Regions from separate parts of the Microbacterium sp. SLBN-154 genome, predicted to be linked through region 1. Evidence: predicted binding sites of a transcription regulator. Region 1 holds the regulator's gene; the other holds the start of a gene.
What was found. Region 1 encodes LexA, which represses DNA repair genes until DNA is damaged. Its sites were predicted from a motif close to TCGAACANNTGTTCGA; they were not measured.
Positions count from the first base shown of each region.

Region 2: the regulator LexA is predicted to act here: its motif matches at 4,692-4,707, upstream of FBY40_RS14095 (HNH endonuclease signature motif containing protein).

Region 1 is NZ_VFNL01000001.1:1,756,218-1,763,755, reverse strand. It holds gene FBY40_RS08560 (histidinol-phosphate transaminase) at 1-89, opposite strand, end outside; gene FBY40_RS08555 (LysM peptidoglycan-binding domain-containing protein) at 121-486, opposite strand; gene lexA (transcriptional repressor LexA) at 787-1,461, shown strand; gene FBY40_RS08545 (prolyl oligopeptidase family serine peptidase) at 1,552-3,531, shown strand; gene hflX (GTPase HflX) at 3,557-5,092, opposite strand; gene FBY40_RS08535 (class I SAM-dependent methyltransferase) at 5,215-5,856, shown strand; gene dapF (diaminopimelate epimerase) at 5,867-6,718, opposite strand; gene FBY40_RS08525 (GNAT family acetyltransferase) at 6,763-7,188, opposite strand; gene miaA (tRNA (adenosine(37)-N6)-dimethylallyltransferase MiaA) at 7,185-7,538, opposite strand, start outside.
Region 2 is NZ_VFNL01000001.1:2,904,742-2,912,279, forward strand. It holds gene FBY40_RS14055 (NAD(P)/FAD-dependent oxidoreductase) at 1-354, opposite strand, end outside; gene FBY40_RS14060 (pyridoxamine 5'-phosphate oxidase family protein) at 351-845, opposite strand; gene msrB (peptide-methionine (R)-S-oxide reductase MsrB) at 1,035-1,502, shown strand; gene msrA (peptide-methionine (S)-S-oxide reductase MsrA) at 1,499-2,059, shown strand; gene FBY40_RS14075 (DUF2945 domain-containing protein) at 2,153-2,365, shown strand; gene FBY40_RS14080 (cold-shock protein) at 2,505-2,708, shown strand; gene FBY40_RS14085 (fatty acid desaturase family protein) at 2,888-3,994, shown strand; gene FBY40_RS14090 (GNAT family N-acetyltransferase) at 4,079-4,594, opposite strand; gene FBY40_RS14095 (HNH endonuclease signature motif containing protein) at 4,789-6,093, shown strand; gene FBY40_RS14100 (AAA family ATPase) at 6,134-6,706, opposite strand; gene FBY40_RS14105 (DUF2834 domain-containing protein) at 6,738-7,103, shown strand; gene FBY40_RS14110 (LacI family DNA-binding transcriptional regulator) at 7,021-7,538, opposite strand, start outside.

The DNA.
Region 1 (7,538 bases):
AGTTGAGCCTGCGGCGCTCCGTACGGGATCTGGCCCCTCAGGTCGTCGCGGATGGGAAGGTCATCGAGCGTCGCACTCACCCTTCCCATCGTACGGCGCCATGCCCGCCGGGCCTGCGGATCAGTCGGCGTACTCCGCAGGGATCGCCAGTTCCTGCCCGGCCGACACGAGTCCCGCATCGAGGCCGTTGAGACGGCTGAACGCCGCCACCACATCGCGCGGGTCGGCCGCAGGGGCCACGCGCTCGGCGATCGCCCAGAGTGAGTCACCCGCCTGCACGGTGACGGTGTCGAACGCGCCCGAAGGGGCACCGTCGGCGCGGGTGGCGAGCGCCGATCCCCCGCTGATCATCGCCACACTCAGCGCGACGACGGCGGGCAGCGCGGCGAGCGTGGCGAGGACACGGCGTCCGCGTGCGGTCAGCCGCAGTCGGGTCGCGGCGGCGGCACCGGTCATGGTTCCCGTCGAAATCGTGATCGCGCTCATCGTGTGCTCCCGTTCCCGGCTCGGCCGGTGTCGTTTCGGGTCTGGGTTCGCATCCACCCGTCGGCCGGGACGGGCGGATGCGAACCTCTCTTCCGAATCTATCTTCGATGTGAAATGCTGTCAAGCGGGTCGGAATCCGTCGAACGATCGAACGCGACACGCGAGCGAGGTCCGGTGGACACCGATCGGAACCGGATACGGTTTCGACGAGGACACCTCACCACCGACCTCCGACATTCGAAGACGCGACGATCGCGCCACGGGGCCCGGGGCGGGGTTTCCGGGGAGACAGGAGCAGACATGAGCGAGCCGAACACCAAGCCGCAGACACGGCGGCGCAAGAGCCTGAGCGACAAGCAGATGGCCATCCTCGAGGTGATCCAGCGCTCGATCGCCCGCCACGGTTATCCCCCGAGCATGCGCGAGATCGGCGACGCCGTGGGCCTGAAGTCGCTGTCCAGCGTCACCCACCAGCTCAATCAGCTCGAGTTGAGCGGGTACCTGCGGCGCGACCCCGGCAAGACCCGGGCCATGGAGGTGCTCATCGACCTTCCCGGCAGCGCCGCGGAGAACCCCGCCGACCGCACCCCCGCGGTGGGCGACGCCGCCCTCGTGCCGCTGGTCGGACGGATCGCCGCAGGTGTCCCCATCACGGCGGATCAGCAGGTCGAGGAGGTCTTCCCCCTTCCCCGCCAGCTGGTCGGCAAGGGCGAGCTGTTCATGCTGAAGGTCGCCGGCGATTCGATGATCGACGCGGCCATCTGCGACGGCGACTGGGTCGTGGTGCGTGCGCAGGGCACGGCCGAGAACGGCGAGATCGTCGCTGCCATGCTCGACGGAGAGGCGACCGTCAAAACGTTCCGTCAGCGTGACGGCCACACGTGGCTGCTCCCCCGCAACACCGCTTTCGAGCCCATTCTGGGCGACGAGGCGATCATCCTGGGCAAGGTCGTCGCGATCCTTCGCGCGGTCTGACAGCGGTCGGCTCCCCCGACGCCGCGGGCCCCTCGACGTGGAGGCCCGTAACGTGGAGGCCCGTAACGTGGAGGCCCGTAACGTGGAGGTATGGTCGCGCCCCTTCCCCGGAACTCCGCATCCGCTCCCGCCCGCACGCTCCCGTTCGGCACCTGGCCGTCGCGCATCACGGCGGACGCGGTGGCTGCCGCTTCGCCGCGGCTGGACGGCGCCCGCTTCGTCGGGGATGAGATCTGGTGGGCCGAGACGGTCCCTGAAGAGCAGGGGCGAACGACCGTGCGACGTGCACCGCGAGCGTCGGTGCCGGGCTCACAGGTCGACACGCTGCTGCCTGCTCCGTGGAGCGTCCGCTCGCGTGTCCACGAGTACGGCGGTGGCGCGTGGGGCGCCACCCCAGACGGCGGGCTGGTCTTCGTGGAGAAGTCGGATCAGCGGGTGTGGCTGCTGTCTCCGGGGTCGACTCCGACCCCACTGACACCTGCCGTGTCGGGGCAGGCGCTCGGGGGTCTGTGTGTGACCCGGGGGCGGGTCCTCGCCGTCCGCGAGGTCCTCGGAGAGCCCGTCACCCATGACATCGTCGAGATACCCCTCGACGGGTCGGCCGCCGACGACATCGATCGCGTGACCTCGTTGACAGCGGGGAGCGATTTCGTCGCGCAGCCTGCGCTCTCCCCCGACGGATCCCTGCTCGCGTGGCTCGCGTGGGATCACCCCCACATGCCCTGGGACCGGGCTGAGGTGCGAGTGCGCCGACTCGACGACGGAGAACCCGCGGGCCGACGCGTGGCCGGAGGCGCCTCCGCCGCTCTCCAGCCCGAATGGACCGCCGACGGCGCCCTTCTGTACGCCGATGACGTGAGCGGGTTCTGGAACCTGCACCGCCTCGACCCCGCGGACGACCGGGCTGAGGTGATCGCCCCGGATGAACGCGACACCGGAGGTCCGCTGTGGGTGCTCGGATCACGGTGGTTCGCGCCGCTCACCGACGGTGTCGTCGCCGTGCGCACACGCGGTCGCGACGAACTCGTCCACCTCTCCTCGGGCGGCGTGGTGACCGTCATCCCTGTTCCCGCGGTCGGCAACCTCCTGGTGGAGGACGCAGCAGGCACCGACGTCCTCGTGTCGGGAAGCCCGGAAGACGCCCCCACGGGGCTGTGGCGCATCGATCTGCGCGAGCCGTCGCGGCCGAGCGTTCACCTTCTGACGGGCGGACGCTGGCACGACGAAGGAGTCTCCCCCTGGGTGCCGCTCCCCCGGCGATTCACCGTCGACGGACGCCACGGCGTCGTCCACGCGGTCGACTTCCCCCCGACCCACCCGGAGGTGCAGGGACCCGACGACGCCCTTCCGCCGTACGTCGTGCTCGTCCACGGCGGCCCGACCGCTCATGCGCCCGGCGTTGTCAGCCCGAAGACGCTCTTCCTGACCTCTCGGGGGATCGGCGTGGTCGAGGTCAACTACGGAGGCTCCAGCGGCTTCGGCCGCGAATACCGCGAACGTCTGCGGGGCCGGTGGGGCGTCGTCGATGTCGACGACGTCATCGACGTCGCACGTTCCCTCGCCGCGGACGGAACCGCCGACCCCGCCCGCATCGCGATCGCGGGCGGATCGGCAGGAGGCTGGACGGTGCTCGGAGCACTGGTCGCCTCCGACGCCTTCGGCGCCGGCATCTCGCGATACGGCGTGGCCGACGCCCGGCTCCTCGCGGCCGAGACGCACGACTTCGAAGCGCGCTACCTCGATGGCCTCATCGGGCCGCTTCCCGCCAGCGAGACGGTCTACCTCGAGCGGTCACCGCTGACCCACGCCCACCGCATCCAGGCTCCGGTGCTGCTTCTGCAGGGAGAGGAGGACGCCGTGGTTCCGCCCTCGCAGTCGGAGGCCATCCGCGACGCGCTGCGCGCCGGCGGTGTGCCCCACGCCTACGTTCTCTACCCGGGTGAAGGGCACGGATTCCGCCGGAGCGAGACCGTCGTCGACATGGTGCGCACAGAGCTCGCGTTCTTGGGAGCCGCCTTCGGGTTCACCCCGGCGGACGTCCCGCCGCTCGACCTCGACCCGACCGGCTGAGTGGTCGCAGCGGTTCGGCGAGACGTCAGATCCGGAACGGCGCGAGCTCGGCCGCGAGCCGCTCACCGACGTGAGCGTGGAGGTAGGTTCCCTCCGCCCGGTGCTCCTCGGTGAGGATGAGACCGGAGTCGTGCGCAGCCGACACCAGGTCGCCGCGGTCGTAGGGGACCACCGCCTGCACCTCCACCGCGGGCAGCGGCAGGGCGTCTTCGATGGCTGTGCGCAGCTCTTCGATTCCCTCGCCGGTGCGCGAGGACACGAAGTGCGCGTTCGGCACGAGTCCGCGCAACACCAGCCGGGTGTCGGCATCGACGAGGTCGGCCTTGTTGAACACCACGATCTCGCGGGTGTCGCGCGCACCGACATCACCGATCACATCCCGCACCGTCTGCAGCTGTGCGCCCGGATCGGGGTGGGCACCGTCGACGACGTGCACGATCACATCGGCGCCACCGACCTCCTCCAGGGTGGAGCGGAACGCCTCGACGAGCTGGTGCGGAAGGTTTCGGACGAATCCGACGGTGTCGGAGATCGTGTAGACCCGTCCGTCGGATGTCTCGGAGCGGCGCACCGTGGCATCCAGCGTCGCGAACAGCGCGTTCTCCACGAGGACGCCTGCGCGCGTCAGCCTGTTGAGCAGGCTGGACTTCCCGGCGTTGGTGTACCCCGCGATGGCCACCGACGGGATCGTGTTCCGCTTGCGCTCGGCTCGCTTGGCGTCGCGCGCCGGGGCGAACTGACGGATCTGCCGCCGGAGGTGCGCCATTCGCGTGCGGATGCGACGCCGGTCGAGTTCGATCTTGGTCTCACCCGGACCGCGTGACCCCATTCCTGCACCGGCGGCACCGACCTGGCCACCCGCCTGTCGGCTCATCGACTCACCCCACCCGCGCAGTCGCGGGAGCAGGTACTCGAGCTGGGCGAGCTCGACCTGGGCCTTGCCCTCGCGGCTCTTGGCGTGCTGGCTGAAGATGTCGAGGATGACGGCGGTGCGATCGATCACCTTCACCTTCACGACGTCCTCGAGCGCGCGCCGCTGGCTCGGGGCCAGCTCGGCGTCGGCCACGACGGTGTCGGCACCGGCGGCGGCGACGATGTCGCGCAGCTCTTCGGCCTTCCCGCGCCCGACGTAGGTCGCCGGGTCGGGATTCGGGCGACGCTGGAGCACGCCGTCGAGCACGACGGCACCGGCCGTCTCGGCGAGGGCGGCCAGTTCGCGCAGCGAGTTCTCCGCCTCCTCCTGTTCACCCTGGGGATGCACGCCCACCAGCACGACGTTCTCCAGTCGCAGCTGTCGGTACTCGACCTCGGTGACGTCCTCGAGCTCGGTCGAGAGCCCTGGTACGCGGCGCAGCGCGGCTCGCTCCTCGCGATCCCACTGGTCGCCGTCCGAATCGTCGGAGACGACCGTCGAGGCATCCTGGAGGGCCTGGGCGGGCGCGAGCGTGCGCGATCCGGCGTCGGGGAAGGTGGTGGCCCGCGCGCCGTTGCGGGTTTCCGCGCGAGCGAGCACACGGTCGACCGGGTCGACGGCGTCGTCGGTGTGGATCTGTTCTGTCATGGGGTCCTTCCGGATGATCCGCGTATATGGTGCAGGCGTCGGGCGGGACATCCGTCTGCGGAAAGGGATTCGTCGACTCTAGCCTCCCGCGCCGGAGACCACCTCCGCTACGCTCGACAGCCATGGGGAGCGACCACTATTTCAGCGCGTCGCCCGCCAGCCCCGAGAATCTGCGTCGGATACGCGTAGTGCTCGCCGGCCGGGAGGTGGAGGTCACCACCGCGGGCGGGGTGTTCAGCCCCGACCGGTTGGATGGTGGGACCGCGGTTCTGCTCGCCAACACGCCGCCCTCACCGCCGGGCGGCAATCTGCTCGACCTCGGGTGCGGGTGGGGACCGATCGCGTTGTCTCTCGCAATGACCTCGCCGCACGCCACCGTGTGGGCGGTCGACGTCAACGAACGGGCCCTGGACCTGGTGCGTCGCAACGCCCAGTCCCTGGGGCTCGACAATGTCAACGCCGCGACGCCCGACGATGTTCCCGATGACATCGGGTTCCGCACCATCCGATCCAACCCCCCGATCCGGGTCGGGAAATCTGAGCTCCACGGTCTGCTGGAGCGATGGATCCCTCGGCTGGACGAGCGGTCCGATGCCTGGCTCGTCGTGCAGCGGAACCTGGGTTCGGATTCGCTGCAACGATGGCTGGCTGCGACGCTCGAGTCCGGATTCTCGGTGCATCGCGCCGCCACCGGGCGGGGTTTCCGGGTCATTCGGGTACGCCGCCACGGCATGCCGCCCACCGGACCGATCGCGCTCCCTTGACCCGTCGTGATCAGGCGAGGGTGATCTCGCCGGTGAAGACCAGCGCAGCCGGACCCGACAGCAGGACCCGCCCCTCGACGACGCGCACCGCGAGCGTGCCGCCTGGCACCTGCACGCTCCAGTGATCAGGTGCCCCCCGGCCGGCCCAATGCCGTACCGCGAGCGCCGCCGCAGCGACCCCCGTGCCGCAGCTGAGGGTCTCGCCCACTCCCCGTTCGAACACCCGCATCCGGATGACCCCCACCCCATCGCGCACGAGAGGGTCGGCGGGGACGACGAACTCGATGTTCGCGCCGGCCGGCGGGTCGGGATGGAGCATCGGGCGAACCGCGAGATCCAGTCGTTCGAGCTCGCCTTCGGACTGCAGCGCCACCACGACGTGCGGATTGCCGACGTCGATGCCGAGCCCCGGCCGCGGGATGTCCAGTCCCCGCGCACGGACGAGGGTCTCCTCGGGCTCCACCGACCACGCTCCGAGGTCGACCTCGTAGCCGAGTTCGCTGCGGGTGAGGGTCTTCACCCCCGCCCGGGTGCCGATGGGCACGGGCCCGTCGAAGCGCGCCAGCCCGGCGTCTTCGAGGTAGCGGGCGAACACGCGGATGCCGTTGCCGCACATCTCCGCCGCCGAACCGTCGGCGTTGCGATAGTCCATGAACCATTCGGCATCGGTGGTCGCTGCCCCCTCGGGAAGGGACGCGCTGCGGACGACGCGCAGGATGCCGTCGGCGCCGATACCGAAACGGCGGTCGCACAGAACGGCGACCTGGTCATTCGAGAGCTCGAGCCGGCCGTCGGGATCTTCGACAATGACGAAGTCGTTTCCCGTGCCGTGGCCCTTCGTGAACGGCACCGCGTGAGGCATGCACCCCAGCCTAGGCGCCAGCCCCGGGAGACACCGCGCGGGGGTCAGTCTTCGATGAGGCGCTTGCCCGTCGCCCAGGTGTCGAAGTGCTCGAAACCGAGGGCCTCGTAGAAGCCCTGCGCGACGCCGTTCTCGGGCCTGACCATCAGCTGCACCTTGGGGCAGCCCATCTCGAGAAGGAGCTCCTCGGCATGTTCGACCAGGCTCCGGGCGATGCCCTGACCGCGGTGGTGCGGGTCGCTCGCCAGGTAGTACAGCCAGCCGCGATGACCGTCGTAGCCGGCCATGACCGTCCCGACGATGTGACCGTCATCGTCCGCGGCCACGAGGAAGAGCTCCGGCTGGACCCGGAGCTTGCGGGCGATGTCCTGGTAGGGGTTGTTCCAGGGCCGTGTGAGACCGGTGGTCTGCCAGAGGAGGACGACCGCGTCGGTGTCGCCGGGGGCGAAGGACCGGATCTGCAGGCTCATGCCATCGAGCCTGCCAGACTCTCCCCTGCCGTCGCGCCGTCCATCCATGTGACGCCCTCGTATCGTCGGAACCACGACACCTGGCGCCGGGCGTAGCGACGCGTGAGCGCCTGCGTCTGCGCGATCGCCTCCGGGCCGTCGATCTCACCCCGCACCTGGGCCAGCGCCTGTGCGTAGCCGATGGCCCGTGGCGCGGTGGTGCCCTGCTCGAGTCCGATGTGCCGAAGCTCCCTCACCTCGTCGAGCAGCCCCTCATCCCACATCCGCTCGACACGGCGATCGAGGGTGTCGACGAGTTCGCGACGGTCGCGCTCGAGACCGAAGAGCCTGGTGCGCGGGTACCACAGGGT
Region 2 (7,538 bases), 1.1 Mb from region 1:
CGTCCAGTCGTGCTGTACGCCGGCGCTCACGATGAGGTGGTCGTATCCGATGACGTCGCCGCCGCCGAGGGTCACGGTCGAGCGTTCCGGATCGATGTCGCTCGCAGCATCCTGGATCCAGGTGACCCCGCGCGGGGTCACCTCGCCCTGAGGGCGCATCGTCTCTTGAAGCCGCGCCGTTCCGCCCGCGACGTGCGAGAGAAGCGGCTTGTAGACGTGCTCGCTGCGGGGCTCGATGACGGCGATGTCGGAGACCCCGCGCCGGACGAGGCGACCGGCGACCGAGAGCCCGCCGTTGCCGCCGCCGATCACCACGACCCGGTGCCGGCGGGTCACCGTGGCGATGGGTGTCACAGGTCGAACTTCTCGTTCTCACCCTCGAGGCGCTCGCCGGTCACCTTGTGCTTGACGAAGGCGAGAAGCGTCGCGACCCGGCCGCCGGGGCTGTCCCAGTACTCCCCTCCCTCGGCGTCGAACCGGAGGAGGACGATCTCGGGATCCTCGGGACCGTTCGGGAACCAGGCCTCGACGCCTGGGTTCCAGAGCTCCCGCAGCTTCGCGTCGTCGGTCACCACCTCGGCGCGACCCGACAGCGACAGCCAGGCGTCGTTCGAGCTGAAGGACACCCCGACGCGGGGGTCGGCCTGGACGTGCTGCACGGCAGACGCGTGACGCGCGATCACGAACCACAGATCGCCGTCGAATTCCGCCTCCTGCACGGTCAGGGGGTGCGCCTGGAGCGAGCCGTCCGCCGCGCGCGTGGTCACCATGGCGAAGCGGAACTTCTTCAGCAGCTCGCGGAGCTTGGCCTGCTCGTCGTGCCCTGGGGTGGCCGTCTCGTTCATCACGTCCCTTTCGTCGAGGTGTGCGTCCATTCCATCCCGCGGGCACGAGGGGCCGCCCCCCGTTGACAAGCGGCCGCCACCCTGCCAGCGGAGCCGGATTCGCAGGCGGCTCCCAGCTTCGCGGGACCAAATCCGGCCTGCCGACGGTTCTTCCCTGTGACGCGGCAGCCAGCCGCGTGAGGAGGAACCGTGACGAACGAGTACCGCAAGACCCCCGAGGCGATCAGCGCCCTGACCGACCTGCAGTATCAGGTCACCCAGCGCGACGGCACCGAGCCGCCGTTCCGGAACGCCCACTGGAACAACCACGAGCCCGGAATCTATGTCGACGTGGTGTCGGGAGAGCCGCTGTTCTCCTCCACCGACAAGTTCGACAGCAGGACCGGGTGGCCGAGCTTCACGCGCCCCATCGACCCCGAGGCGGTGACGACGAAGACGGACTGGAAGATGATCCTGCCGCGCACCGAGGTGCGGTCGGCGATCGCTGACAGCCACCTCGGGCACGTCTTCCGAGACGGACCGCGGGATGCCGGTGGGCTTCGTTACTGCATGAATTCGGCCGCGCTGCGCTTCGTGCCTGCATCGGATCTGCAGGCCCAGGGGTACGGCGCATACCGCAGACTGTTCGAGAACACCCAGAAGGAGAACGCCTCATGACCAGTGGACCCACCGACACCGGAGCGATCACCCGCCTCCCCGGCACCGAGACCGCCGTCCTCGCGGGCGGATGCTTCTGGGGCATGGAGGATCTGATCCGCAGGCAGCCCGGAGTCCTGCAGACCCGCGTCGGCTACACCGGCGGAAGCAACGATCACGCCACCTACCGAAACCACCCCGGTCACGCCGAGGCGGTGGAGATCGTCTTCGATCCGTCCCAGACGACGTACCGCGACATCCTGGCGTTCTTCTTCCAGATCCACGACCCGTCGACGCTGAACCGTCAGGGCAACGACATCGGCACCAGCTACCGTTCGGCGATCTTCCCGCTGACCCCGGTGCAGGAGCAGACCGCGCGCGACACCATCGCCGACGTCGACGCCTCGGGCCTCTGGCCCGGCAAGGCCGTCACGACGATCGAGCAGGCAGGCCCCTTCTGGGAGGCCGAGCCCGAGCACCAGGACTACCTGCTGCGCATCCCGAACGGCTACACCTGCCACTTCCCGCGCGCCGGGTGGGTCCTCCCCCGCCGCTCGGAGGCGACGTCGACGGTCTGATCCGCCGCTCTTCGCAGGTTTCGCCCCCGCGGTCAAGGGCTTCGTCCCCCGCCGCGGGGGCGCGACCATTTCTCGGGAGAGAAGGAGGATGTCGTGACCAAGGACCTCAAGAAGGGCGATCGCGTCAGCTGGAGCACGTCGCGGGGGCGCACCCAGGGCAAGGTGGTGGAGCGCCGGACGAAGGACTTCCAGTTCGCCGGCCAGAAGTTCACCGCCAGTGACGACGAGCCGGCGTACATCGTCGAATCGGAGAAGAGCGGCGACAAAGCCGCACACAAGGGCTCCGCGCTGCGAAAGCTCTCCTGATCCGCACCTGTTGCCGTGCTACGGTTGACGGGCTTCACGCGGGTCTGTTACCGGGCCGCGCTGAACACGTCCGCTCCGCACTTGTGGGAGCGGCACACCCGGTCGCCTTCGCGGCCCGAAAAGAAAAAGGAAAGACACGATGGCCACTGGCACCGTGAAATGGTTCAACTCCGAGAAGGGCTACGGGTTCATCGCACCCGACGACGGCTCGGCCGATCTCTTCGCGCACTTCAGCGCGATCACCGGTGAGGGCTTCAAGGAGCTCCACGAAGCGCAGAAAGTCGAATTCGACGCCGAGCGTGGCCCCAAGGGCATGCAGGCTGCGAACATCCGCGCACTCTGATCTTCATCCCGTCAGCCGGCGGGGGTGACCGAAAGGTCTCCCCGCCGGCTGACGGCTTTCTGGGAACTCGGGCGTATACCGCTTCGTGGATACGAGGGTACGTACGCTGAAGGAAGCGATCGGCGTCCGCCTTTGGCTCCTCAGGCCGAAGTGGTCGCGATCGAAACCGAGGTAACCCCATCTCTTCAACCGTCCTCGAGCCCCGCCTCGGACCTGTTCGTCAGACCTATGCCGGCACGGCGGAGTTCCCGCCCATGGCCCGCGCTTACACCGATGTGGCGCAGATCGTCCGTGAGACCGGTCTCCTTGCCCGAGCACGCTGGTTCTACGCGCTCGTCGGCGCAGCGATCGCCGTCGGCTTCGGCGCCTGCATCGCCGGCTTCATCCTGCTCGGCGACAGCTGGTTCCAGCTCCTCATCGCCGCAGCTCTGGGCATCCTGTTCACCCAGGTGGCCTTCCTGGCGCACGAGGCGGCGCACCGTCAGATCCTCAGCTCGGGGCCCGCGAACGACCGCCTTGCGCTGATCCTCGGCAACGGCGTCGTGGGCATGAGCGTCTCGTGGTGGGCCAGCAAGCACACCCGACACCACGCCAACCCCAACCGGGTCGGCAAGGATCCCGACATCGAGATCGACACGATCTCGTTCATCGATGAGGATGCGGCGACGGCCCGGGGCCTGCGCCGGGCGATCACCCATCGACAGGGATACCTGTTCTTCCCGCTTCTGACCCTCGAGGGGCTCAATCTCCACGCCCTCGCGTTCCGTCACCTGTTCAGCCGACAGCCCGTGAAGGGTCGGTTCACCGAGCTCGCCCTGCTGTTCCTCCGCTTCGGCGTCGTGCTCATCCCCGTCTTCCTCGTCCTTCCCCTGGGTATGGCCTTCGCCTTCCTGGGCGTGCAGCTGGCCGTGTTCGGCGTGTACATGGGAGCCTCCTTCGCCCCCAACCACAAGGGCATGCCGGTCATCGCGAAGGACGCCAAGCTCGACTTCTTCTCCAAGCAGGTGCGCACTTCGCGCAACGTCAGCGGCGGATGGTGGGCGACGGTGCTCATGGGCGGCTTGAACTACCAGGTGGAGCATCACCTCTTCCCGAACATGCCTCGCCCGCATCTGGCCAAGGCCCGCGAGATCGTCCGCGACCACTGCGAGACGCTGAACGTGCCGTATACCGAGACCACGCTGTGGCGCTCCTACGCCATCGTGATCGCGTACCTGAACCGCGTGGGGCTCGCGGCTCGCGACCCCTTCGACTGCCCGATGACGGGAACATACCGCCGCGTCTGACACAGGCGCGCGAAGCGGCGGGTGCGGTGCAGGACATGCCGCATCCGCCGCTTTCGTCTGGGGTGTCGGCGACGATCCCCGCGGTTACGCCCGCCCGGGAGGCACGTGCGCGAGGGCGCGCAGGGCGTCACCGCTGAGACGCTGGGTGGTCCATTCCTCCATCGGCAGGGCGCCGATCGCCCGGTAGAACCCGATCGAGGGTTCGTTCCAGTCGAGCACCGTCCACTCGAACCGCGCGTACCCGCGTTCGACGCACTCGCCCGCGAGCGCCTGCATGAGCGCGCGACCGTAGCCGCGGCCCCGGGCGACGTCGTGCACCCAGAGATCCTCGAGCCAGATGCCGTGCGTTCCGGTCCAGGTGGAGTAGGTGAGGAACCAGATTGCGATGCCGAAGATCGCCCCGTCGCGTTCGACGACGTGGGCGAATACGCGCGGCTCGGCTCCGAACAGCGAGTCGGTCAGGGCTTCGACCGTGTTCGCCACCGCGTCGGGCTCTCGCTCGTAGGCCGCGAGGGCGGTGATGGCGTCGAGGATGCCCGGCTCATCTCCGGGCTGAGCGCGGCGCAGGATGGCACCGTCGGGAAGTGTGTGCGAGGTCACCGGTTGAGCGTACTGTCTTGAAGTGAGCGGCGGCCGGTAGCGCATGCGGATTGCGAAGATAAATACGACACTACGTGCCTCTTTTCCATGCGCGATGTCGGACACCTCTGCGATGATTCTGGTAGATCATCGAGACGGGGTTTCCAGTGGACGCGGACGAGAAGCGACGGCGGGCGGAGAATAGGCGCGCCGGGGTGCTCGCGGATGAGCTGGCGAAGCTGCGGCGGCGTCGGGCGGCGCTGGAGGCGAAGGAGACCCGGTTGCTCGCCGACGCATACGCGTTGACGCTCGAGCAGCGGTCGCGGGTGGGGTCGGTGTCGTCCAGGGAGCGGGACATGCCGTTGCGGTCGATGGCGCTGGAGCTGGGGATGGCGGTGCGGGTGAATGACCGGTCGATGCAGTCGCAGATGCATGACGCGCACGAACTGATCGAGCTGTTCCCGCAGACGATGGATGCCCTGGTCGAGGGGCGGGTCAGTCGGGCGCATGCGCAGGTGATCCAGGATGCGGGCCGGGTGATCGAGGATGCCGCCGACCGGGCGGCGTTCGAACGCATCGTGCTCGTCGAAGCGGAGCGGCAGACGGTGCCGCGGACGAAGAAGTACGCCATCCAACGTGCCGCGGTGTTGGACCCGAGGCCGTTGCAGGAACGACACCACACGGCGATGAAGGAAAGACGGGTGTGGGTCACCGACCTGGACGACACCCTGTCGACGTTGACGATCCTGGGCGGGAACGTCTACATCCACGGCGCCTTCAACCGGCTCACCGGGCAGGGCACCACGATCAAGGACGTCGACCGCGCGAAGCGGCGCGAGTACGCCGCGACGCAGGGTGAAGCGGGTGCGCCGGAGGAGGAAACGGCAGAGCCGTGGTTCGACGACCGCTCACTGGATGAGATACGCTGCGACCTCGCCCTGGACATGCTCCTCGCCGCGTCCCCGGTGATCGACCCCACCGACCAGACCACGGGCGGGCTCGGCGCCATCCGGGCCGAAGTGCAGATCACCATCCCGATCACCACCCTCACCGGCGTCACCGGGTCGGGAGCCGAGTTGAACGGAGTCACCCCGGTTGATCCGGAAACGGCCCGGCGGATGGCAGGGACGGCGAGGGTGTGGGACCGGGTGTTGACCGACCCCATCACCGGGGTCGTCACCGCCGTGGACAGGTACGTGCTCCATCCCTCCCAAACCCGGTTCCTCAACGCCCGCGACGTCACCTGCCGAACACCGGGATGCCGAAGGCCCGCGAAACTCTGCGACAAAGACCACTCCAGAGACTTCGCGTTAGGCGGACCAACGTCCAACGACAACCTCTGTAACGAGTGCGTGAGGCACCACACGTTGAAACACGCGACGAACTGGCACGTCGAACAACTCCCCGGCGGGGTGCTGAAATTCACCAGCCCTGGAGGGAAGAACTACGACAGCCACCCACCCTCACGGGTCGCGTTCGTCCCCACCGACGACGACGGACTCACCGTCGCCCCCTTCTGAATGAGCTGGAGCGGGTGAGCATGGTGGCGAGGGTGCGGGATCAAGAGAGTCGCGCACTGGCCCGCAGCGGTCCATCGACCCACTGATCGACCTCGTTCTGCGAACGCAGACGAATCACCGCCGGCGCCGTGTCATCGCGGGCCAGTCGGGGAATCCGCTCGTCGTACTTGCGCCTGGTGCTGATCGACCAGCGCACGATGTGCTCGGGGTCTGTGAAGAAGGTGTGGAGCGCAGGCTCGATGTTGCCGTTCCACAGTTCCTCGCGGCGGAGCCGCCGCCGAAGGGTCCGCCGCACGACCCGGGGGAACACGCAGCTCCAGTAGGGCAGGTCGAGCCAGACCAGGATGTCGGCACGCGCGGTGAGGAGAGGACGCGCGGTCGCGTACTGCCATTCGGTCACCCAGGACTCCCCCGCCACCAGCCGCCCGACATCGTCGAGGAACTCTGGCCGCTCGGTCCAACCGGCTCCGTGGAAGAGGGCGTCGATCTCGGTGTGCGGCGCACCGGTGACCTCTGCGATCCTCGCCGCGAGCGTCGTCTTCCCCGCCCCCGACACCCCTGCCACCGCGAACCGGCGCGGGCGGCGGGGCAGGGGATCGTCGAAGGCGAGCACCGCACGATGATACGGCGCTAGCCTTCGACCCATGACCCGCGCCCGCGACCCCTGGCCCCCACTCGCCATCGCCTTCCTCGTCCTGGCTCTCGCGGGACTCGTCGCCACCTTCGTCTTCAACGTCTGGGCTGTCGTGCAGATGCGCGACTTCATCGGCGACCTCGTCAGCAGCGGCCCCGCGGTCTCATCCATCACCGTCGACCTCTTGGTCGTCGCGATCGCCGCCTGCGTTGTGATCGTCGTCGAGGGGCGACGGCTCGGGATGAAGCGGTGGTGGCTTTACATCGTGCTGTCGGGCATCACGGCGATCGCCTTCACTTTTCCGCTGTTCCTCGCGATGCGCGAGCGGCGACTGGCCGCGCGGCGCGCGCCGGACGAGGCCGCTCCGACGGCGTGACGGCACCGGAGGGTGCGACGCCGCCGACCGGCGCGACGGAGCCGCGCGAGCGCAACGGCATCTCGATGCGTTCGACGGCGGCCACCGCGTCATCCTCTCCGTCGAGGAGGTACTGGACGGCACGACGCCCGAGCTCGTAGTGCGGAATCGCGAAGGTGGTCAAGCCCGGGTGCAACCACCCGGCCAGCTGATGGTCGTCGAAGGACACCAAGGAGAAATCGTCGGGAACCCGCATGCCCGCCTCCTGCAGCGCCTGATAGGCGCCGAAGGCCAGGCGGTCGTTGAAGGTGATGATCGCCTCGCCTCGAGCGCCGGACGCGACGAGGTCGGCGGTCGCCCTCCATCCGTCCTCGGGAAGCCAGACCTTGCACATCCGCCCGCTCACCGGCTCGATGCCGGCATCGGCGAGCGCGTCGAGGATGCCGGCAAGCCTCT